Regions from separate parts of the Streptomyces sp. NPDC051051 genome, predicted to be linked through region 3. Evidence: riboswitches for the same ligand, from Rfam matches in the RefSeq annotation. Region 3 holds a riboswitch; each other region holds the start of a gene.
What was found. Region 3 has a riboswitch for S-adenosylmethionine ahead of AB0N31_RS33115 (aminotransferase class V-fold PLP-dependent enzyme). Riboswitches for the same ligand answer to the same signal wherever they lie in the genome.
Positions count from the first base shown of each region.

Region 1 (7,936 bases), on a different contig from region 3:
CCCACGCTGCTGATCGCGTCCACCTGACCGGACTGGAGGCTGCCGGTGCGCACCCCTGCCTCGGGCACCACCTTGAACACCAGCTTGTCGAGGTACGCCGCGCCCTTCTTGGTCCACAGCGAGGAACCCCAGTCGTAATCGGCGCGCTTGGCCAAGGTGATCGACTGGTTCTGCACGTACTGCTTCAGCGTGAACGGGCCGCTGCCGGCGATTCCCCGGCTGCACTTCTGCTGCGGGGACCTCTTCACGCTCGCCGACGACTCGATGCCCAGTGAGAACGTGGAAGTGGCCTGCAGGAACTGGGCGTTGGGCTGCTTGAACTTCACCCGCACAGTGAGCGGGTCGACCACGGAGGTGCTTTCCACGCCGCTCAGGTACCCCTGGGCCAGGCCCCCCAGGGCGCCCAGCTTCGGTACCGCGTCGAAGTTGTCCTTGACCACCTGCGCGGTCAGCGGCGTCCCGTCGCTGAAGGTGACACCGGATCTGAGGTGGAAGGTGAAGGTCGTCGCGTCCGGGCTGATGTCCCAGCTCTTCGCCAGCCACGGCACGATCTTGCCGGTCCTGGGGTCCTGGTCGGTCAGGGAGTCGACCACCTGGCGCAGCGAGTAGACGGTGTCGTTGCTGGCGACCTGCTGCGGATCCACGCAGCCGGCGTCGGAACCCACCGCGAAGGTCAGTGTGCCGCCGGACCTGGCCTGGCCGCTGTCGTTGCTCGAACCGCTGCCGCTGCCGGACGAGCATGCGGTCAGCAGCACACTGGTTGTCAGGAGTGCGGTCAGTGCCGCCCGTCGGGCAGTGCGGGAATTTGGATGCGATATCACGGAATGATTTCTCCTACTCGAAAGCCGTCACGCACGTTTCCGTGCGGACATGGAGAGGCATGGACGGTGTCGCCCCCGGGGAAGAGCGACACGGTCAAAGGGCGTAGGGCGGGAAAAGATCAGGAGGTTGCTGCGGGCGTCAGAGCCAGCGGTGAACGTCCTCGGACAGCCGACGGGACTCGGTCAGCCACGACACAGGCAAGTGGTGATGCGCTGCAGGTCGATGTGGCGTCGGCGGGAGAATCGGGAGAGAGCCGCCACGGCCGTGCTGGAGGGACTCGAGACGCTGCTGTGCCGCACGCTCATTCCTCCAGGTCCAGGCCCTGCCACGGGGCCACGCGCTTGCCGGGTGGGCGACCCGGCCGGGCTTTCACCTGGAGCACCCCACCGCGTCGGAGGGTTGCCGGTCAGCAAGCCAGGGCTTCACGCTGACACTCAATGCCACTTGAAACTTTACCGATCGCCGCCGTGATCCGTCAATGGAGCCGGCCGCAGTCCGAGCCGCGTCGGTCGGTGATCGCAGGAGGCCGGGCCGCGTGATCGAGATCGTCGAAGGTGACCGCCGCATCGCATGCGACCGGTGCGGCGGGGTGTGCCCGGCGTGCGTGTTCGGCAGGGCCCCGACGGTGTTCCTGTGATCGCGCGACGGGACAACTGCCAGACCTGCTTGCGGCGTGAGGCGTACTGACCGGCCGACGTGCTGTTCGTCGCACCACCGGTGACCGCGGTCCCTTCCGGCTCGTGCTTCCGCGATGCGGCGGGACTCGACGAGTCCGGCCTGCCCGGCGGGTACCGGCACGAACTCGGCTGCGGCAAGGGAAGGGAGCTCGATGCCCGTACCGCGGTCGGGCCCGGTCGCCGACACCGGTGACCCCGTCCACGGCGGCGGCCGCCGCCCGGCCACGACCGACATCGGCCTCATCGCCGTCACGTCGGCGAGGCGCTCTACGCTCTCCGCGGGGCACGAGTCGGGGTCCGCATCGGCTGGCGTACGCGCAGGGGGAACCGGGTGGAGTGGGGACTGGGAGCGGTCGGCGTCGTGGTCGGGCTGCTGATCGCCGTGGTGACCGCCCCGGTCGGGGTGTCCGGGGCCGTCTTCCTGCTGCCGGTGCAACTGAGCGTGTTCGCTGTCCCCGACCCGGCCGTCACCCCCACGAACCTTCTCTACAACGTCGTAGCAGGGCCAGGTGCCCTCCTGCGCTACCGGCGTGCCGGTGCCCTGCGAGGCCCGCTCGTCCGCCGGCTGGTGACGGGCACGCTCCCCGGCGTGGTTCTCGGCGCGGTCATCCGCGTCTTCGCCCTGCCGGGCCCACACGTCTTCCGGCTCCTGATCGCCGCCCTGATGCTGCCGCTCGGCATCTGGCTGATCACCGGGACACTCCGCCCCGCGCGCTTGGAGAGCCCGCGCCCCGAGCCCGCGCCCCGGACGGTCACCGGCCTCGCGCTCGCCGTCGGGGTCGTGGGCGGGATCTACGGCATCGGCGGTGGCTCAATCCTCGGCCCCGTCCTGGCCGGCCGCGGGGTCCCTGTCGCCAAGGTCGCCCCCGCCGCGCTCGCCTCCACCTTCGCCACGTCCGTCGTCGGAGCCTCCACCTACGCGTTGCTGTCCCTGGCCCGAACCGGCAGCATCGCCCCCGACTGGTCCCTCGGCCTGGCCTGCGGCCTCGGCGGCCTCATCGGCAGCTACCTGGGTGCCCGCCTCCAGCCCCGTCTGCCCGAAACACTCCTCCGTCTGCTGCTGGGCACCCTCGCCACCGCCCTCGGCGCCCTCTACGCGATCGACACGCTCAGCTGACCCCCGCGACGGGCGGGGTCCCCCGCCGAAGGCCGCAGGGGGGACAGCCACTGACGGCGAACCCGGGCTGTCGCTCCCCGCGCGGCGGACCGGGCCGGCACACCGTGGAACACGTGCGGCCGGGGGCCGTCTCCTGCGCGCACAGCGCGGCCGGCTCCGCCGTGGGCGTGATGCCCGCCTCCGCGGAGCCGGTGCTGTGCGCCGGGTGTGGAGTGGTCGGGCGAGGAAAGGGGGACCGCACGCAGGTCCTCCCGCCAGCGACGGCCCGCCAACGCCGCAGTCACTGACGGTCGTTCGGCCGCGTACGCCTCCAGCGCGGCCTCGGGGTGCGACCGCCGCGAAGATGCCTGAAGGAGGAGACGGGTGGCTGCGGGCTGCGCAGGCGCCTCGTCAAGCCGTTCCAGGGCCATTTCCCGCCTCCGGGGCTGGCGGGACGCGAGACCACGCCTGCCCCACCGTGCCGGGGCCGCTGACCGCATGAGCGGGGCGAACTCGCGCCGTGGGCAGTGACGTTCATGACCGGCCGCGCTGATTTCGGTGCGTTCCGTGCGGCCGTCGAGAAGGCCGCGGGTGCGGTCTCACTTGGTGGTCACTTGCATTGACATTCTTTTCGGGGCATGCCTAACTTGCGACGCAGACCGAGATGCCTGAGGGCCGGAGAAGTGATGGTGACAGCGATGCACGCAGCTGACGGGACGGCCGCATGGCCGCGCCTCGGCCGCGTCCTGCTGTGCGCGGACCGCTCCGTGGACCTGCTGCGCGTCAACAGCGCGCTGTGTAAGGCCGCCTGTTGCGTCCTCTGTCGAGGCTGACGACTTTCTGAGTCTCTGACGACCACCGCTGTCGCGGTGCGTCCTCTCCCCGCCCAGCCCCCGTTCCGCGTGTACCCGTGCGTCGCCCCGCGCCGAGCCGTTCCCGCTCGGCGCGGTACCGCCGCATTCCGTGGTCCGGGGTTTCCGAATCCGCTGGAGCCCACCATGAGTGAATCTCCGGGCATCGCTGTGTCCTCCGGATCAGCACCGCCCGCCGAGGCGATCCCCCGCCCCGCCCGCCCCGACACCCTCGCCGCGCCGAAGCCCCTGACGGCGCAGCGAGTCCTTCCGCTCCGGCGCCCCGGCCGCTGGATCACCACGGCCGTCGTGCTCGTGCTGGTCGCCCAGATCACCCACGGACTGGTGACCAACCCCTTCTTCCAGTGGGACCGCTTCTCGTACTGGTTCCTGCGCCCGACGATCCTCGACGGCCTGCTCATCACCCTCGAAGTCACCGTGTACAGCGCCGTGCTGGGTCTGCTCGGCGGTGTCCTGCTGGCACTGGCCCGGCTCTCCCCGAGCCCGGTGCTGCGCGCGGTCAGCTGGGTCTACACCTGGCTGTTCCGGTCGGTGCCGCTGATCGTGGTCCTGCTGTTCCTCTACAACTTCAGTGCGCTCTACCAGACGTTGAGCGTGGGAGTGCCGTTCGGCCCGGCCTTCTTCACCTTCGACGAGTCCCGGCTCGCCACCGACATGGTCGTCGCGGTCGTCGGACTGAGTCTGAACGAGGCGGCGTACGCTTCCGAGGCGGTGCGCGGCGGCATCCTCTCCGTCGACCAGGGCCAGCACGAGGCGGCCGCCGCCCTCGGCCTGCCGAAGCGGTACCAGTTCGCGAAGATCGTGTTCCCGCAGGCGCTGCGCTCCATCACCCCGAACTACGTCAACCAGCTGATCGGCCTGATCAAGGGCACCTCACTGGTCTTCTACGTCTCGCTGCTCGACCTCTTCGGCTCGGTGCAGAGCATGGGCAGCACCTACCCCGGCGACATCGTGCCGCTGCTGCTGGTCGCCACCACCTGGTACCTGATCCTCACCAGCCTCGTGTCCGTCATCCAGTTCTACGTCGAGCGGTACTACTCGCGGGGCGCGCTGCGCACCCTGCCGCCGACCCCGCTGCAGAAGCTGCTGACCGCTCTGCGCGACCTGCGGGCCCGAGTCCGGAGGGAGACGGCGACATGACGGCCAAGGCGACGGAGACGACACGGCCGACGCATGCGGCCGAGGCGGCACCGGCGGCGGGGAGCGGCGTGACGCACGAGACACGTCCTGCCGCGGTCGAGGTGCACGACGTGCACAAGTGGTACGGCGCCCACCGGGTCCTGGACGGTGTGGAGCTGACCGTGCGGCCCGGAGAGGTCACGGTCGTCCTTGGCCCCTCCGGCTCCGGCAAGTCCACGCTCCTCAGGGTGATCAACCACCTGGAGAAGCCCGAGATCGGCCATGTCAGCCTGAACGGTGAGCTGATCGGCGTACGCAGGCACGGCGAGCGCCTGAAGGAGCTGAGCGAGCGGGCCATCCTGGCCCAGCGGGGCCGGATCGGCTTCGTGTTCCAGAACTTCAACCTCTTCCCCCACCTGACCGTGCTGGACAACGTGGCGGCGGCCCCGGTGGCGACCGGCAAGCTGACCAGGCCCGAGGCCCGGGAGCTGGCCCGCCACCTGCTCGCCCGTGTCGGGCTCGCGGACAAGGCCGCCGCCTACCCCCGGCAACTGTCCGGCGGCCAGCAGCAGCGCGTGGCCATCGCACGTGCCCTCGCCCTGCGACCCGGGGTCATCCTCTTCGACGAACCCACCTCCGCCCTCGACCCCGAACTGGTCGGCGAGGTGCTGGCCGTCATCAAGGACCTGGCCGGCAGCGGCACCACCCTCGTCATCGTCACCCACGAGATCGGCTTCGCCCGTGAGATCGCCGACCGGGTGGTCTTCATGGACGGCGGCCGGATCGTCGAACAGGGCCCGCCCGCCGAGGTGCTGGACCACCCGAAGCACGAGCGGACCAGGGACTTCCTCAGCAAGGTCCTGTGACCCTGCCGTCCGCTCGGCAGAACGCCCCCACAGCGCTCCTTCCGCGGCCCGCGGCCCACCGGGACCGCCTCCCCCCTGCCGCACACACTCTCATCGCACAACCGACAAGGACACCCATGCGCACTCCCAGCCTCCGCAGCAGACTCCTCCGAGGCGTCACCGCGTCCGCAGCCGTCGCCTCCCTCGCCGCAGGGCTCGCCGCGTGCGGTGGCGACAGTGACGCCGCCACCAGGACCGACGACCCGTCGGCCGGGACGGTCACCGTCGGCGCGCTCTCCAACGGAGCCGCCGAGGAGACCGAACTGAAGGTCTCCGAGGTGAAGTCGATCAGCGCCGGACTGCCCAAGTCGGTCGCCGAGAGCGGCAAGTTGGTGATCGGCGTCGGCGCCCTGCCCGCCGGCTTCCCGCCGCTGGCGTACGTGGGCGAGGACCAGAAGACCCTCACCGGTGCCGAACCCGACCTCGGCCGGCTGGTCGCCGCGGTCCTCGGGCTGAAGCCGGAGGTGAAGAACTCGACCTGGGAGAACCTGTTCGTCGGCATCGACAGCGGCAAGGTCGACGTGGCCTTCTCGAACGTCACCGACACCGAGGAGCGCAAGAAGAAGTACGAGTTCGCCTCCTACCGGCAGGACAACCTCGCCTTCGAGGTGCCGAAGAAGAGCACCTGGAACTTCGACGGCGACTACAAGAACCTGGCCGGCAAGACCGTCTCCGTGGGCGCCGGCACCAACCAGGAGAAGATCCTGCTGGAGTGGAAGGAGAAGCTGGCCGGGGAGGGCAAGAAGCTCACCGTCAAGTACTTCCAGGACAACAACAGTGTCTACCTGGCCCTTTCCAGCGGGAAGATCGACGCCTACTTCGGGCCCAACCCCGGCATCTCCTACCACGTCACCCAGGTCGCCGAGACGCCCAACCCGACGCGCAACGCTGGCGAGTTCTCCGGCGCGGGAGCGACGCTCCAGGGTCTCATCGCGGCCACCGCGAAGAACGGCAGCGGGCTGGCCAAGCCGCTCGCGGACGCGATCGACCATCTGATCGAGAACGGCCAGTACGCCAAGTGGCTCGCGGCCTGGAACCTCTCCAACGAGGCCGTCACCAAGTCCGAGGTCAACCCGCCCGGGCTGCCCCTCGACAACTCCTGATCCGCCGCCCGCCCCAGGGACTGCGCCGTGTCACGGCGCAGTCCGGGCCGCGCCCCGCCGCGTTCCAGATACGGAGACCCCGCACCGCCATGTCCACCAGCGTTCACCGCGCCCCGTCCCCGAGCCCGACGGAACCGCACGTCCTGGACAACGCCGCCTGGGCCGCGCTCACGGGCCCGCACGCCCATCTCGCCGAGCGTGTGGGCCGGGCCGCCCGCTACCCGAGGGACGTCTCCCCGTTCACCGCCCTGGAAGACCCCGCCGATCCCCGCGCCTGGGACGACCTGGCCGCACTGGTGGGACCGGGCACCGTCACCCCGGTCACCGCGGTCCGGACCGTGCCGGGCGGCTGGGAGACGGAGGACAGCGGTGAGGGCGTCCAGATGGTCGACACCGCGCTGCACGCCGAACCCGCACCCGAAGCGGTACGGCTCGGGGCCGCCGACGTACCCGAGATCCTCGGCCTGATCGCCCTCACCCGGCCGGGCCCCTTCCTGCCCCGTACCGTCGAGCTCGGCACCTACCTCGGCATCCGGGACCGCGGGCGGCTGATCGCCCTGGCCGGCGAACGCCTTCGCCCGCCGGGCTGGACCGAGATCAGCGCCGTCTGCACCCATCCCGACCACCGCGGCCGCGGCCTGGCCACCCGGCTGGTCCGCGCGGTCGCGGCGGGCATCAGGGAACGCGGCGACACACCCTTCCTCCACGCGGCCGCGAGCAACACCGACGCGATCCGGCTCTACGAGTCGATCGGGTTCACGCTGCGCCGTCGTACGCGGTTCGCGCTGGTGCGCACGCCGGGCGGGCAGCCGGAAACGCAAGGCGGGGGCGGCCAGGAAGCCGGACAGCCGGAAGGAAGGGCATAGCCGTGCTGCTGTGCCTGCCGACGACCCAGTGGCGCCCCTTCGGGGGCCCGCGGGCGCGAGGCCGACCAGGACCCCGGAGGTGCCGGGCTGGAAGGACGGAGATGAGGCACATGCGTCCCGCGTCCCGTCCCCGCGCCGTGGAACCCGCCCCGCCCCGCCGCCCGCACCTGCCCTCCCGGCCGCACATCGACCTGCTGCGCACGGCCGGCGCGCTCTGTCGCCCCTGGCCCGTTGTCCTCGCAGCCGCACCCTCCGTACGGGGCCGACTCCCTCGTACGGCTGATCAGGAAGGCGCCACTCCCATGTCCTCGTCACCCTCCCCCCTGCACCTCGCCGTCGCCCTCGACGGCGCCGGCTGGCACCCGGCCGCCTGGCGCGAGCCCGTCGCCCGCCCCGGCGAACTGCTCACCGCCGCCTACTGGACCGACCTCGTCACCGAGGCCGAGCGCGGTCTGCTCGACTTCGTGACCATCGAG
Region 1 is NZ_JBFBCB010000001.1:131,014-138,949, forward strand. Features, by position in the region: gene AB0N31_RS00645 (ABC transporter substrate-binding protein) at 1-821, opposite strand, end outside; gene AB0N31_RS00650 (putative leader peptide) at 1,005-1,127, opposite strand; SAM riboswitch class IV at 1,155-1,264, opposite strand; gene AB0N31_RS00655 (sulfite exporter TauE/SafE family protein) at 1,831-2,616, shown strand; gene AB0N31_RS00660 (amino acid ABC transporter permease) at 3,594-4,607, shown strand; gene AB0N31_RS00665 (amino acid ABC transporter ATP-binding protein) at 4,604-5,452, shown strand; gene AB0N31_RS00670 (ABC transporter substrate-binding protein) at 5,569-6,594, shown strand; gene AB0N31_RS00675 (GNAT family N-acetyltransferase) at 6,684-7,460, shown strand; gene AB0N31_RS00680 (LLM class flavin-dependent oxidoreductase) at 7,763-7,936, shown strand, end outside.
Region 1: another riboswitch for S-adenosylmethionine. It lies ahead of AB0N31_RS00650 (putative leader peptide); the one in region 3 lies ahead of AB0N31_RS33115 (aminotransferase class V-fold PLP-dependent enzyme).

Region 2 (7,936 bases), on a different contig from region 3:
CCTCGCCACCGGTGAGGATGGCGATGTCGTTCAGCATCGCCTTGCGGCGGTCGCCGAAGCCCGGGGCCTTGACGGCGACGGACTTGAAGGTGCCGCGGATCTTGTTGACGACCAGGGTCGACAGGGCCTCGCCCTCGACGTCCTCGGCGATGATCAGCAGCGGCTTGCCCGACTGCATGACCTTCTCCAGGAGCGGGAGCAGGTCCTTGACGTTGGAGATCTTGGAGTTCGCGATCAGGATGTACGGGTCGTCGAGGACGGCCTCCATACGCTCCATGTCGGTCGCGAAGTACGCCGAGATGTAGCCCTTGTCGAAGCGCATGCCCTCGGTGAGCTCGAGCTCGAGACCGAAGGTCTGCGACTCCTCGACGGTGATGACGCCTTCCTTGCCGACCTTGTCCATGGCCTCGGCGATCAGCTCGCCGATCTGGGTGTCGGCGGCGGAGATGGAGGCCGTCGAAGCGATCTGCTCCTTGGTCTCGACATCCTTCGCCTGCTCGAGCAGGGCACCGGAGACGGCCTCGACGGCCTTCTCGATACCGCGCTTGAGAGCCATCGGGTTGGCGCCGGCCGCCACGTTGCGCAGGCCCTCGCGGACCAGCGCCTGGGCGAGGACGGTCGCGGTGGTCGTACCGTCACCGGCGACGTCGTCCGTCTTCTTGGCGACTTCCTTGACCAGCTCGGCGCCGATCTTCTCGTACGGGTCCTCGAGCTCGATCTCCTTGGCGATGGAGACACCATCGTTGGTGATCGTGGGGGCGCCCCACTTCTTCTCGAGGACGACGTTGCGGCCCTTGGGGCCGAGCGTCACCTTCACGGCGTCCGCGAGCTGGTTCATGCCGCGCTCGAGGCCGCGCCGCGCCTCCTCGTCGAACGCGATGATCTTGGCCATGTGAAGTGGTCCCTCCAGGACTGGGGGTGATTCCTTCGGACCGCGCCCGCGCCCGCGACGGACGGCTCGCCGGCCCCGTGGTTCCTTGCCCCACCTGGCCTGCGGGCCTCACCGACCCGGTCCTTCGTTGTCACTCTCACCTTCAGAGTGCTAACGCAATGATTAGCACTCGCCTGTGCCGAGTGCAAGCGCCCCCCCGAGATCCGCAGGCGAACGGGGGGTGGCGGCGGACGCCGTCGGGTGATCGCGCACGGCTCCGGACACGCCGAAGGGCTCGCACCCCGGGAGGTGCGAGCCCTTCGCTGACGGAGCTGATGGAACAGAAGAACGTCGCTGCAAGTCGGCGCGTGCTTCAGCCGGTCGCGAGCCGGACCATGTCCGCCTGCGGCCCCTTCTGACCCTGCGAGATCTCGAAATCGACCCGCTGGCCCTCTTCCAGGGTGCGGTATCCGTCCATCTGGATCGCGCTGTAGTGGACGAAAACATCCGCACCACCGTCGACCGCGATGAAGCCGTACCCCTTCTCCGCGTTGAACCACTTGACGGTGCCCTGAGCCATGCCTAACTCCCCTATTACTGGCCCTTGCACAGATCCACACTTCGCGGATCCGGGTCAGACCTCACCCCCCAGTTGGTTGGGGGTGTGCGCCGGAACGCGTCGACCGCGGCCGAATGTATCTGTCCAACTGCCGTCTGCAACAGGTCAATCGGACGAGAAATCTGGACGCGAAGGGTCCGGAGAAGAGTGAGAGTTCGCCCGGATTCAGGGCAAGTCGGGCCCCACAAAGGGAATGAAAGGCGCAAAACACATGCGCACTTTGGCTGTTTCTCATCGCCTGCCCCGACGGAACTCCTCTGCGGCCGGCAGGCGACGGGCGACGCGTTCCCCAACTCTACCGCGCTCAACCACACTGAATTGCCCCCTCCGCTTCTCTCGCGGAGGGGGCAATTCGATGAACTCTCGGTAATCCCTGTTACCGACGGTTACTACCGGCAGGTACTACCGACGGGTACGGAACACCGGTCAGCCGCCGGCCACGGCCGGGATGATGGAGACGCCGGCGCCGTCCGGGGTCGCCGTCTCCAGCCCCTGCTCGAAGCGCACGTCGTCGTCGTTGACGTACACGTTGACGAACCGGCGCAGCTTGCCCTGGTCGTCCAGGACGCGGGCGGCGATGCCGGTGTGGTTCTTCTCCAGGTCGGTGATGACCTCGCCGAGGGTCGCGCCCTCGGCCGGGACCTCGGCCTTGCCACCGGTGTAGGTGCGCAGGATGGTCGGGATGCGGACGGTCACGCTCATGCGAGGCCAGCCTCTCGGAAGGAGTCCAGGTTGGGGCGGATGGTGGCGGTCAGACCGGTGCCGGCCACCGCGTCGAGGGTCTTGAGGCCGTCGCCCGTGTTGAGGACGACGGTGGTCTTCGTCGGGTCCAGGAGACCGTTCTCGATCAGCTTCCTGGTCACACCGACCGTCACGCCGCCGGCGGTCTCCGCGAAGATGCCCTCGGTCTGCGCCAGCAGCTTGATCGCGTCGACCACCTGCTCGTCGTTCACGTCCTCCACCGCGCCACCGGTACGGCGCGCGATGTCCAGGACGTAGGGCCCGTCCGCCGGGTTGCCGATGGCGAGGGACTTGGCGATGGTGTCCGGCTTCTGCGGCCGGACCACGTCATGCCCCGCCTTGTAGGCGACGGACACCGGCGAGCAGCCCTCGGCCTGCGCACCGAAGATCTTGTACGGCCCGTCCTCGACGAGGCCGAGCTTGATCAGTTCCTGCAGCCCCTTGTCGATCTTCGTGAGCTGCGAGCCGGAGGCGATCGGCACGACGAGCTGGTCGGGGAGCCGCCAGCCGAGCTGCTCGCAGATCTCGTACGCCAGCGTCTTGGAGCCCTCGGCGTAGTACGGCCGCAGGTTGACGTTGACGAAGCCCCAGCCCTCGCCGGCCGGGTCGCCGATCAGCTCGGAGCAGAAGCGGTTCACGTCGTCGTAGTTGCCCTCGATGCCGACGAGTTCGCCGCCGTAGATCGCGGCCATGACGACCTTGCCCTGCTCCAGGTCGTGCGGGATGAACACGCAGGAGCGGAAACCGGCGCGGGCGGCGGCGGCGCCGACGGCACCGGCCAGGTTGCCCGTGGAGGAGCAGGAGAGGGTGGTGAAGCCGAAGGCGCGGGCGGCCTCGATGGCCTGGGCGACGACGCGGTCCTTGAAGGAGTGCGTCGGGTTGCCGGAGTCGTCCTTGACGAACAGCTTGCCGGCGTCGACGCCCAGCTCGCGGGCCAGGTTGTCGGCCTGGACGAGCTTGGTCCAGCCGGGGTTGATGTTCGGCTTCTCCGCCACGTCGGCCGGGACGGGCAGCAGCGGCGCGTAGCGCCAGATGTTCGCGGGGCCCGCCTCGATGCGCTTGCGGAGCTCCTCGGTCTCGTAGGACGAGAAGTCGTACGCGATCTCGAGCGGGCCGAAACACTCCTCGCAGGCGAAGACCGGGCCGAGGGGCACGCGGTGTCCGCACTCGCGGCAGGAGAGCGCCGTGGCGGGACCGAGATCGACGGAGTTCGTGGTGCTTGCAACTGTCTGCGCAGCCATGTGAGGCGAGGCCCTTTCTCCTCATCTTCCTCACGACGCATCTCGCCGTGAGACGGATTTGGCACCTTCCCTAGCCGGGAGCCTCGCCACATCGACGTGACGCGTGGGCGGTCACGCCTGGCGGCGCGCGCGGCTGGAGGGTTGCCGGGGCTTCATCGGGCCGTATCCCTCTGCCCCTCTGGATGAGCGGTATGAAGTTGTGAACAGCGGCCACCTCGGACATGCGATGGTCATCCGCGTTGTTCAAGACTGTAACCGAAGGCCAGGACAGTTGAGACAGACGTCCGAACCGCGAGATGGATCACACGGTCACCCCGCGTGCACCGCGTGTGATCACGACAGTGAGGAGCCGCAGACCGTGCTGAAAGAAGCTGAAGCCTGGCTGGCCACCCGCTCCTGGTCCGTGACCGACCGCCCGCTGCACCGCGTCCTGGCCGCGAAGCGCGCCTCGGGCCAGTCGGTGTCCGTGGTGCTGCCCGCCCTGAACGAGGAGGAGACGGTCGGTGACATCGTCGCGGTCATCCGCCACGACCTGATGCGGCAGGTGCCCCTCGTCGACGAGATCGTCGTCGTCGACTCGGGCTCCACCGACCGCACGTCGCAGGTCGCCGCGGCGGCCGGGGCGCGCGTCGTCCACCGGGACGAGATCCTGCCCCGGATACCGGCCGTGCCGGGCAAGGGCGAGGTGCTGTGGCGGTCGCTGCTCGTGACGACCGGGGACATCGTCTGTTTCGTCGACGCCGACCTCAAGGAGTTCTCCTCCGACTTCGTCTCGGGGATCGTGGGCCCGCTGCTCACCGAGCCCGGCGTGGACCTGGTCAAGGCGATGTACGACCGCCCGCTGGGCGGCGCTGCGGGCCAGGGCGGCCGGGTCACCGAACTCATGGCCCGCCCCCTGCTCAACATGCACTGGCCGCAGCTGGCCGGCTTCGTGCAGCCGCTCGGCGGCGAGTACGCGGCCCGCCGCAGCCTGCTGGAACAGCTCCCGTTCCCCGTCGGCTACGGCGTGGAGCTGGGCATGCTCGTCGACGCCCTGCACCTGGTCGGCCTGGACGCCCTCGCCCAGGTCGACGTCGGCGTCCGCAAGCACCGCCACCAGGACGGGCAGGCACTCGGCAGGATGGCGGCGGCGATCTACCGCACCGCGCAGCTCCGGCTGGCCCGCGGGCACCTGATCCGCCCCGCCCTCACCCAGTTCGAGCGGAGCGCGGACGGCTTCGAGCCGCGCACCTACTCCGTGGACACCGAGGAACGGCCGCCGATGGCGGAGATCGCCGAGTACGCGGAACGCAAGGTCGCCTGACGGGCCGTGGGTGCGGCCGGCCGGACACGACCGCACCACCCGGTCCGGCGGCCGTACACGGCCGGACATGACCCGGCCACGGACCGCATCCGTACGTTTGAGCGTTTACGGACCGGGCTAGGTTGTGGCGTATGGCTTCCACGCGTGCTGCTGTTGCTGAGGGTGCTCAGGTGCTGGTCGCGTCCAACCGCGGCCCGGTCTCCTACCAGGTGCGCGAGGACGGTTCGCTGCACGCCAGAAGGGGCGGCGGCGGACTGGTCTCGGGCCTGTCGGCGATCGGGCCGGACGCGGGCGCCCTGTGGGTGTGCTCGGTGCTCTCCGACGACGACCGCGAGGCGGTGCGGCGCGGGGTCGGCGAGGACGGCGTCCGGATGCTCGACATCCCGGCCGACGTGCACGCCGACGCGTACAACGGCATCGCCAACTCCGTGCTCTGGTTCATCCACCACCTGCTGTACCAGACCCCGCTGGAGCCCGTCTTCGACGCGGAGTTCCGGCGCCAGTGGGCGTCGTACGAGACGTACAACCGCGCGTTCGCGGAGGCGCTCGCTGAGGAGGCCGGCCAGGGCGCGGCGGTCCTGGTGCAGGACTACCACCTCTGTCTGGTCCCGGGCATGCTCCGCGAGCTGCGGCCCGACCTGCGCATCGGCCACTTCTCGCACACGCCGTGGGCGCCGGTGGACTACTTCGCGCTGCTCCCCTCCGACATCCGCGCGCAGCTGCTGCGCGGCATGCTCGGCGCGGACCGCCTGGGCTTCCTGACCAGGCGCTGGGCGGACGCCTTCACCGCGTGCTGCGCGGAGTTCGTGGACGGCCCCGGCGGCACCGAGATCGGGGTGCACGGCCTCGGGGCCGACGCCGACTTCCTGCGCGCCCGCTCCCACGAGAGCGACGTCGAGGAGCGCATCGTCGCCCTGCGCGAGGAGATCGGCGAGGGCCGCAAGGCCATCGTGCGCGTCGACCGCACCGAGCTGTCGAAGAACATCGTGCGCGGCCTGTTGGCCTACCGGCAGCTCCTCGACGACCACCCCGAGTGGCGCGAGCGCGTCGTCCACGTGGCGTTCGCCTACCCCTCCCGCCAGGACCTCGCCGTCTACCGCGACTACACGGCCGCGGTGCAGCGGCTGGCGGAGGAGATCAACGAGCGGTACGGCACACCCGGCTGGACCCCGGTCGTGCTGCACGTGAAGGACGACTTCGCCCGCTCCCTGGCCGCGTACCGCCTCGCCGACGTGGCCCTGGTCAACCCCATCCGCGACGGCATGAACCTGGTCGCCAAGGAGGTCCCGATCGTCTCCGACGAGGGCTGCGCCCTGGTGCTGTCCCGTGAGGCCGGGGCGTACTGGGAGCTGGGCGAGGACGCGATCGTGGTGAACCCCTACGACGTCCTGGAGACCGCCGGCGCCCTGCACGAGGCGCTGAGCATGGCGCCGGCGGAGCGGGCGGAGCGCAGCAAGAGGCTGACGGCGGCCGCGACCGCGCTCCCTCCGGCCCTGTGGTTCCTGGAGCAGTTGCAGGCCCTCCAGGCCCTCCGCCGCGACTGACCGGAGAGCACCCGCAACGGTCCCGCCCCCGGTCCGCCCGCCGGGGGCACCCGCAGCGGTCCTACTCCCCCGGCCCGCCCCCTGGCGGGCCCGCGCACCCGGCCCCTCACCGCAGCTCGTCCGAGAGCGCCCGCAGCAGCCCCACCACCCCGGCGGGGCCCTCGACGACCAGGTCCGCCCGCTCCGACAGTTCGGTCACCTCGGAGCTGCCGCTGGCCACGAGCAGACCGGGGACGCCGTCGGAGCGGAGCTTCTCGACGGCGGCGAAGGCGGGCAGGTCCCCGAGGTCGTCGCCGGCGTAGAGAACCGCCCCGGCGCCGATCTCGCGGACGTACTCCGTCAGCGCCACGCCCTTGTCCACGCCCGGCGGTCGCAGCTCCAGCACCATCCGGCCCGGTTCGACGACGAGTCCGTGCCGGGCCGCGAGGCCGGCGAGCGGGCGGCGCAGCGCCTCGAACGCGGCCTGCGGGTCCTCCGCCCGCCGCGTGTGCACGGCGACGGCCCGCCCCTTCTCCTCGACCCAGGTCCCCGGCCACGCCCCGGCCGCCTCCAGCACGGCGGGCAGCTCGGCCCGCACGGCCGCGACACCGGGATGCGGCGCGGGCGCGGAGACGGTCCCGGTGCGGGCGTCCCACCGCTCGGCCCCGTAGTGCCCGAGCACGGTCAGGCGCTCCAGCCCCGGCACCCCGGCGAACCCGCCGTTGCTCACCGCCACGGCGGCGGGCCGTCCGGTGACCACGGCGACCGAGGCCACCTTCGGCGCCAGCTCCGCGAGCGCGGGGAGCGCGTCCGGATGCGGCCGCGCGTCCTCCGGGTTCTCGACGATCGGCGCGAGCGTCCCGTCGAAGTCGAGCGCGACGAGCACGGTGCGCGGCGCGGCCAGGATCGCGGCGAGCGCCTCGCGGCCGTGGGGGGTGGTGGGGGTGGGGAGGGAGGAGTGGGAGTCCGTGGAGTGCGTCTCGTGGGTGCCCATACGGTGACGATAACCGGACGGGATCGACGGCGAGGGGGACGGGTCCACGGCCGGACGGGTCCGCACTTCCCGGTGCCGGGCACGGCGGCCCAGCGCGTCCGGGGGCAACAGCCCCGGGGACGGCGCCCCCCTGCCCGCCCGCGCGGGCTCCCCGTCCACGCACGCTCACCGCTCCGCCCGGCGGGCCTCCCGCACCCGGCGGAGCCGGTTCACCGTCACCGGATCGTGCGCCAGCGCCCGTGCGTCGTCCAGCAGCGCGTTGAGCAGCTGGTAGTACCGCACGGGCGACAGGTCCAGCTCCTCACGGATCGCCCGTTCCTTCGCGCCGGGCCCCGGGAACCCGCGCCGCTCCAGGGCGAGGATGTCCCGCTCCCGCGCCCCGAGCCCCTCGTGCCCGTCCTCGTCCGCTGCCCGCTCCATGCCCCGCACGGTAGCCCAACCGCACGGGACGCGGCTCAGCCGCCGGTGCCGCTCTCCGCGGTGGTGGCCGTCGTCTGGAGCTGGCCGAGGACTCCGGCCGGGCTGCCACCGGGCTGCACGGCCTGACCGATCCGCCTCTTCACGTCCGCGCTGACCGCCGCCCAGGAGGTGCGCCCCACCGGGTACAGCTCGGACACCGGCAGCTGGTCGAGGAAGGGCTTGAG
Region 2 is NZ_JBFBCB010000043.1:33,237-41,172, reverse strand. Features, by position in the region: gene groL (chaperonin GroEL) at 1-892, opposite strand, end outside; gene AB0N31_RS27790 (cold-shock protein) at 1,245-1,451, opposite strand; gene AB0N31_RS27785 (MoaD/ThiS family protein) at 1,917-2,192, opposite strand; gene thrC (threonine synthase) at 2,189-3,472, opposite strand; SAM riboswitch class I at 3,491-3,661, opposite strand; gene AB0N31_RS27775 (glucosyl-3-phosphoglycerate synthase) at 3,831-4,775, shown strand; gene AB0N31_RS27770 (trehalose-6-phosphate synthase) at 4,907-6,319, shown strand; gene otsB (trehalose-phosphatase) at 6,426-7,292, opposite strand; gene AB0N31_RS27760 (DUF3263 domain-containing protein) at 7,458-7,712, opposite strand; gene AB0N31_RS27755 (extracellular solute-binding protein) at 7,748-7,936, opposite strand, start outside.
Region 2: another riboswitch for S-adenosylmethionine. It lies ahead of thrC (threonine synthase); the one in region 3 lies ahead of AB0N31_RS33115 (aminotransferase class V-fold PLP-dependent enzyme).

Region 3 (7,936 bases):
TGTTGTTGATCGACTCGTAGCGCACGACGGTGCCGGTGCGCGGGGCGTGCAGCACCTGGCCGTTGCCCGCGTAGAAGCCGACGTGGTGCTGGTCGCCGTAGAAGATGACCAGGTCGCCGACCTTGAGGTCGGACTGGGAGTAGATGCGCGTGCCGGCGTTCGCCTGCGCCTGGGAGGTGCGCGGGATGCTGACGCCGGCCTGGGCGAAGGCCCAGGAGGTCAGGCCCGAGCAGTCGAAGGTGGAGGGGCCGGTGGCGCCGTAGGAGTAGGGCGAGCCGATCTTGCTCTGGGCGGCCTGGAAGGCGGCCATGGCGCGACCGGAGGCGGCGCCCGTGTTGCCGAGGTCGACGCGCTCACCGGCGTCACGGCTGGCGCGGGCGTCGGAGGCGGCCAGCGCGGCCTTCTCCTCGGCCGTCAGCGTGTTGAGGAGCTTGCGCGCCTCGGCGAGCTTGGCCTGGACTTCCTTCTTCTTCTTGCCCAGTTCGGTGCGGGTGGAGGCGAGGTCCTTGAGCTTGTCGGAGGCCTCCGCGCGGTCCTGCGCCAGCTCGCGCTGCTTGTCCTGGATCTTCTTCAGCGACTCGACCTGCTGGGCGCTCAGCTGGTCGGCGGTGGACGCCTTGTCCAGGTAGTCGTCCGGGTCCGAGGACAGGAACAGCTGGAGGGAGGAGTCGATGCTGCCGGAGCGGTACTGTGCCGCCGCCGCCTGGCCTATGGACTCACGCAGCTCGTTCAGCTCTTCCTGGCCGCGGGCGACGTTGTCCTGGATCGTGGAGATCTCCTTCTGGAGCTTCTCCTGCTTCTCCTTGGCCCCGTTGTACTTCTCGGTGGCCTGCTCCGCGTCTTCGTAGAGCTTGTCGACCTTGGACTTGACCTCGTCCTTGCTGGGCTTCTCGCTCGGCGCGGCATTGGCGGCCTGCGAGGTCAGGGCAACAGCGGCGGCGGCCGCGGTGGTCAGCAAGGTCACGCGCGCGCGACTCGGCTGCTTGGGTCGACGGTGGGACGCCACGGAGAGCGAGCTCCTTCATGTGAGTGATCACTCGTGCGGAGGTTCGAAGGCAGACCCTAGTGACCTTCTTGTGATCACTTCAAATCCTGGAGCCGAAAAAGTCGGTGACGCACCGCATTCTTTACACTCAACCCACATGCAGTGACGCACGATTGACGCTACGTTGCGTGACGATTGCGCCAATTCGGGCATTGGCCCTTTACGTTGACCTTCAGGTCAGTCGCTTCAGGAGCACCGCAGAAGCCACGGGCCGGGCGCCCGCCCTGGCCACCCCGTCGGCCACCTCGCGGTCCGTCGAGGCCACGATGACCGGCCGGCCGGGCGGCTCGGCCCGCACCAGCTGGCGGATCAGCTCGTCGGCGGTGACCCCCGGCTTGGAGAACAGCACCCGCACCCCGCGCGGCGGCGCCAGCAGTACCGGCGCGACCAGTTCGGCACCGTCGAAGACGCAGGTGACCTCGGCGCCGGTCTGCGCGGCGAGCGCCGAGAGCTGCCCGAGCAGCCGCAGCCGCTGCTTCTCCAACGGCATCTGCGGATAACCGGTCTTGGTGACGTTGTAGCCGTCGACGACGAGATGCGCCTGCGGCAGCGCCAGCAACTGGTCCAGGATCGCCGGGTCATTCTCCGACAGCGCGCGGGCCGCGATGTCCTTGGGGGTCATCCGGCCGGGCTCCACCGCGTCGACGGTCTCCGCCGGGCGCACCGACACCGGCGGCAACGCCAGTTCCCGGCGCAGCCCTTGGGCCGATTCCAGCAGGGTGTCCAGCAGCAGCCGTACCCGCATGTCCTCGACGCTGCGCCCTTCGCGGGCCGCCCGCCGGGTGGCCTCCAGCGCGGCCTCCGCCTCGCTGAGCCGCGCCTTGAGCCGCCGCGACTCGCTCTCGGCCGCCGACACCTGCGCCTGCCCCTCGCTCCGTGCGGCCTCCATCTCGCCCTGGAGCTTGCGCAGCGCGGCCTCGCCCCGCTTGACGTCGCTGAGGGCCGACCGCAGCTTGCGGTGCAGCGACTCGCCCTCCCGCTTCGCCGCGTCCAGCTCGGCGCGCAGCCGCTCGGTCTCGGTCCGGGTCAGTTCACGGGCCTCGGCGAGCTGCTCGCGCAGCCGCTCCAGCTCCGCCCGGCTCTCCTCGTCGGCCCGCTCGGCGTCCGCCCGCAGGGCCTCCTCGCCGGCGGCGGTGACCAGCTTGACCCAGCCGGTGGGGCGCAGCACGTAGGCCGCGGCGGCCACGTCGAGCGGGTCCGCGGCCGGGGGCGGCGAACCGGAGTCCAGGGCACCGGCCAGTTCCGGCTGGACCTCCCTGAACTTCTCCGCGATGCGCTGCCGGAACAGCGGATCGGTCTCCAGCGCGGCGGCCATCGCGTTGCCCGCGAACTTGGCCCGCCGGTTCGGGGCGAACCGGGCGTACTGTCGCAACTGGGCGGGCAGTTCGGCGACGGTCAGGCCGCCGAAGCCGTCCGAGACGATCTGCACCACCCGGCGCCGCACCCCGTCGGGCAGCGGACGGTCGAGCACCTCGGCGGCGCCGTCGCCCGGCCCCCCGCCCGTGGTCTCCACCATCCGTCACACCCCAATTCCGTGCGGGGCCTCCCCCACTCTCGACTTCGCTCGAGCGGGGGGACCCCCATCCTCAGGAGCCGGCGCCCGGCCTGTCCACCAGTTCCACCTGATCCACGGCGTTGCACCAACGGCACCGCACCGACTCGATGGTCTCACTGACCACCTCGCGCTCCTCCACCTTCGCCTCACCGGCGAGATCGAGGTGGACGTACTCGACGACCTTCGACGAGCGCGTCACGTCGAACCGCGTGAGGTTGCCGCAGAGGGTGCAGCGCCACCGCGTCGTGGCGGTCGGCAGGGGAACCGTCATCGTGACTGTCCGCTTCCTTCTAGTGTCGGTCTTCCGGGACCGGGGCGCGCCGAAGGCTCCCCGGAGCATGTGGCTCGTAACCCTACGGCCTGGCGGGTCCTCGCCGCCCGTCCGTCCACGGCGGCGAGGCGGTACGGCCCGGTACGTCCGGTTGCGTCATGCTCTGTAGCCATGATCAGCGACTGGAGGGGGCCCCTGGGCCGGGCCGTCCGACACCCCGTGGCGCCCGTGACGTACGCACTGATGGCCCTGTGCTGCCTGATCTTCGTGATCGGTCCGGCCTCGGGCCTCGATCCGGTGTACGGCAGCGGCGAGGAGGCGGCGCTCGCGCAACGTGCCTACTTCCGCCGGTGGGGCGTGATCCCCGCGGACGTGTTCGACGGCGCGCCGGGGTCCGCCCTCACGCCCTTCACGGCCCTGTTCGTCCACGGCAGCTGGGTGCACCTGCTGGGCAACATGCTCTTCCTCTACGTCTTCGGGGCGATGACCGAGCACCGGATGGGCCGCGTCGAGTTCGCGCTCTTCTACCTCGGCTGCGGCGCCCTGGCGCTGCTGGGGTACGCCGCCGCCAACGCCGGCTCCGGGCAGTCCCTGGTCGGCGCCTCCGGGGCGATCTCGGCGGTTCTCGGCGCATTCCTGTACCTGTTCCCCCGGGCCCGCGTCACCAGTCTCCTGCCGTTCCTCTTCTTCCTGCCGCTGCGCTTCCCGGCCTGGGTCGTGCTGCCCTTCTGGGCGGCGCTGCAATGGGTGGCGGCGGGGCGGGCCGGATCGGGGCCGGGCGTGGCGTACCTGGCGCACCTGGTGGGCTTCGGGCTGGGCTTCGTCTACGCGTGGGCCCGGTTCACCCGGCCCACTAGAGTGAGCAGCAGCCCAGCTCCGGCCCCCGAGGGAGAGAACCAACCGTGATCACCGCGATCGTCCTCATCAAGACCAGCGTGGACCGGATCCCCGAGATCGCGGAGTCGATCGCTTCGCTGGAGTCCGTGAGCGAGGTGTTCTCCGTGACCGGCACCTACGACCTGATCGCCATGGTGCGGGTGCGGCAGCACGAGGACCTCGCCGAGGTGATCCCGGGGCGGATCAGCAGGATTCCGGGCGTGGAGGCGACGGACACGCACGTGGCGTTCCGCACCTACTCGCAGCACGACCTCGAAGCCGCGTTCGCCATCGGGCTGGACTCCTGACCGTCGGGCGCACCGCCCGCGGTGGGGAGGACCCGCCTACACCGCCGGGACGCAGCGGCCGGCCTCCGTGCGGTAGCGCCACTTCGCGCCCTCGGTCACCAGTTCCCGCACCGCCGCCACGAAGCGGTCGACGTGCTCGTCGGGGGTGCCCGCGCCGAAGCTCACGCGGATCGCGTTGAGGGACTTCTCACCGGGGGCCGCCTCGGGGGCGCCGCACTCGCCCTGGCTGTGGGGGTCGCCGCCGAGGAGGGTGCGCACCAGGGGGTGGGCGCAGAAGAGGCCGTCGCGGACGCCGATGCCGTACTCGGCGGAGAGTGCGGCGGCGAAGTGGGAGCTGTTCCAGCCGTCCACGACGAAGGAGATCACGCCGACCCGCGGCGCGTCGTCGCCGAAGAGGGACAGGATCCGCACCTGGGGGACCTCCGCGAGGCCCGTGCGGACCTTCTCCACGAGGTGCTGCTCGCGGGCCACCAGGGTGTCGAAGCCCGCTTCGGTGAGGGCCTTGCAGGCGGAGGCGATGGCGTAGGCCCCGATGACGTTCGGGGAGCCGGCCTCGTGCCGGGCGGCGCTCTCGTGCCACTCCGCGTCCACTCCCCCGTCCGCACGCCGGGTCACCCTGCGGCTGGCGCCGCCACCGGCCAGGTACGGCTCGGCCGCCCGCAGCCAGTCGGCACGGCCGGCCAGCACGCCGGAGCCGAAGGGGGCGTACAGCTTGTGGCCGGAGAAGGCGACCCAGTCGACGTCGAGGTCGCGGACGGACACCGGGTGGTGGGGGGCGAGCTGGGCGGCGTCCAGGACGATCCGGGCACCGTGGGCGTGGGCCGCGGCGGCCAGTTCGCGTACCGGCCACAGCTCGCCGGTGACGTTGGAGGCGCCGGTGACGCAGACCAGGGCGGGGCCGGACCGGTCGCGGCCGGCGAGGGCCCGCTCCAGGGCGGCCACGGCCTGCCGCGGGGTGCGCGGGGCGTCGAGGCAGGTGACCCGGGCGTCCTTCCAGGGCAGCAGCGCGGCGTGGTGCTCGGTCTCGAAGACGAAGACCTGGCAGTCGGCGGGAAGCGCGGCGGCGAGGAGGTTGAGGGAATCGGTGGTGGAACGCGTGAAGACGAGCTGGTCGTCGGGCCGGCAGTCGAGGAACCCGGCGACCGTCCGGCGGGCGTTCTCGAAGAGGTCGGTGGAGAGCTGGGAGAGGTATCCGGCGCCGCGGTGGACGCTGCCGTAGTAGGGGGCGTAGGCGGCCACGTCGTCCCAGACGCGCTGGAGGGCGGGTGCGCTGGCGGCGTAGTCCAGGGCCGCGTAGCCGACCTCGCCGCCGGTGACGAGCGGGACGGTGACATCCCGCCCCAGAACCGGCAGGGGGGCGCAAACGGTCGGGGCGGCGGCAGCGGTGGAGACGGACATGACGGAACTCCCGTGAGAGACAGAGGGATTCACCACGCGAGCGACTGCGGCTCGAGCGCGGGAAAAGGTGAAGGAGGGATGCGGAGGCGGGGCTCTGCGGCCCTATCGCATTCGCTTGCTCACGGAGGGCTCCTCGACGACCAGGACCCCTGCCCCCGCTCGATCAGAAGCGTGCGAGGGGTCCGCGCTTGCCGTGAACCTTTCTGTCCACAGCCTGGTCTTCACCCGGGGCACCCCGCCACGGACGGAGGGTTGCCGGACAGTCGGCCGGGGCCTCATGACTGTCACTCATGACCTGTTACGACATCCTGCCATACGATCACCGGCGCGCAAGGCGCGGTCCATTTCCCGAGACACCAGGAGTCCGGACCGCGCCTCGTCGGCCGCCGTCCCGGCTCAGGCGTGGGTGGCCGCCGCCCAGCGCTCCAGCGTCCGCTTCGCCGCCCCCGAGTCGAGGGACTCCGCGGCCCTGGCCATACCGGCGCGGAGCTGCTCGGCGAGCGGCGCCCCGGTCGGCTCCAGGGCGACCAGGGCGGCCGCCGAGTTCAGCAGGACGGCGTCGCGGACCGGGCCCGTCCCGCCGTCCAGCAGCCTGCGCGCCACCTCGGCGTTGTAGGAGGCGTCGGCACCCCGCAGGGCCTCGACGGGAACGAGGTCGAGGCCGACGTCGCGCGGGTCGAAGGACTCCTCGGTCACCTTGCCCTCCCGCACGACCCAGACCCGGGAGGTGGAGGTCGTCGTCAGCTCGTCGAGGCCGTCGTCGCCGCGGAACACCAGCGAGGAGTGGCCGCGTTCGGCGAAGACACCGGCGACGATCGGCGCCATGCGCGGGTCCGCCACGCCGACCGCCTGGGCCCGGACCCTGGCCGGGTTGGTCAGCGGGCCGAGGACGTTGAACACCGTGCGGATGCCCAGCTGGCCGCGCGCGGCACCCGCGTGACGCAGCGCCGGGTGGAACTTGACGGCGAAGCAGAAGGTGATGCCCGCCTCCTCGGCGACCTCGGCCACCCGCCGCGGGGTCAGGTCGAGGCGGACGCCGAGCTTCTCCAGGACGTCCGAGGCGCCGGAGGCGGAGGACGCGGCCCGGTTGCCGTGCTTGACGACCTTGACGCCGGTGCCGGCGACGACGATCGAGGACATCGTGGAGATGTTGACCGTCTTCGCGCCGTCGCCGCCCGTGCCGACGATGTCGACCGCCGGGCCGGGCACCTCGATCACGTTCGCGTGCTCGTACATCGCGCGGACGAGTCCGTTGATCTCCTCGACGGTCTCGCCCTTGGCGCGCAGCGCCACCACGAAGCCGGCGATCTGCGCGTCGGTGGCCTCGCCGCGCATGATCCGGTCCATCGCCCACGCCGTGGCGTCGGCGCTCAGGTCGCGGCCGGACAGCAGGGCGTTCAGCACCTCGGGCCAGGAACGGTCCGCCGCGGTGTCGCCTCCGGCGGGGGTCACAGCGCTCATAAGCCGCTCCTGGGTCAGTGTGGTCCCGCTCCACGGGACGCGCGTCTCGACGGTTCCACCCTATCCAGCCGCGGACAGGGCGAAGGGCCCCGTCCGTACACCGGACGGGGCCCTTCTGGGGTGCGTGGCGACGCAGTGATCAGTGGTGGCCGTGGCCGCTCGTGATCTCCTTGTACTCCTCGACGGTCGGCTTGGCGATCTGGCTCTCCTCGCCGTAGTACGCGTTGCTCAGCTTGACGCGCACCTTCTCGGCACGGTTCACCTTGCGCTCGACGCCGTTCTCGTCGACCGTCGGGCCGATCTCGGCGGGCTTGTACTGCTCGTGCGCGGTGAGCGTGTAGAGCGCCTCCTGGCTGAGCGGCTCGTGCACCTCGATGAACTCACCGTGCGGCAGGCGCTTGATGGTGCCGGTCTCGCGACCGTGCAGCACCTTGTCCTTGTCGCGGCGCTGGAGGCCGAGGCAGATCCGCTTGGTGATCACGAAGGCGACGACCGGTCCGGCGAAGAAGCCGATCCGGACGAACCAGGTGACCGCGTTGATCGACAGGTGGAAGTGGGTGGCGAAGATGTCGTTGCCACCACCGACCAGCATGATCAGGTAGCCGGTGACCCAGGCGACACCGAAGGCCGTACGGGTCGGGGCGTTGCGCGGGCGGTCCAGGATGTGGTGCTCGCGCTTGTCGCCGGTGACCCAGGACTCGATGAACGGGTACATGGCGATCACACCGAGGAACAGACCGAACAGCACCAGCGGGACGAACACGCCCATGACCAGCGTGTGGCCCCAGAAGTTGATCTCCCAGCCCGGCATCGCGCGGATCAGGCCCTCGGCGAAGCCCATGTACCAGTCGGGCTGGGCGCCGGTGGACACCTGGTCCGGACGGTAGGGGCCCAGCACCCAGATCGGGTTGATGGACGCGATGCCGGCGATGGCCGCGATGGCGCCGAAGACCAGGAAGAAGAAGCCTCCGGCCTTGGCCATGTAGACCGGCAGCAGCGGCATGCCGACGACGTTCTTGTTG
Region 3 is NZ_JBFBCB010000069.1:13,406-21,341, reverse strand. Features, by position in the region: gene AB0N31_RS33140 (NlpC/P60 family protein) at 1-1,006, opposite strand, end outside; gene AB0N31_RS33135 (NYN domain-containing protein) at 1,218-2,561, opposite strand; gene AB0N31_RS33130 (hypothetical protein) at 2,632-2,871, opposite strand; gene AB0N31_RS33125 (rhomboid family intramembrane serine protease) at 3,043-3,777, shown strand; gene AB0N31_RS33120 (Lrp/AsnC ligand binding domain-containing protein) at 3,774-4,055, shown strand; gene AB0N31_RS33115 (aminotransferase class V-fold PLP-dependent enzyme) at 4,092-5,453, opposite strand; SAM riboswitch class IV at 5,633-5,749, opposite strand; gene trpD (anthranilate phosphoribosyltransferase) at 5,850-6,914, opposite strand; gene AB0N31_RS33105 (cytochrome bc complex cytochrome b subunit) at 7,054-7,936, opposite strand, start outside.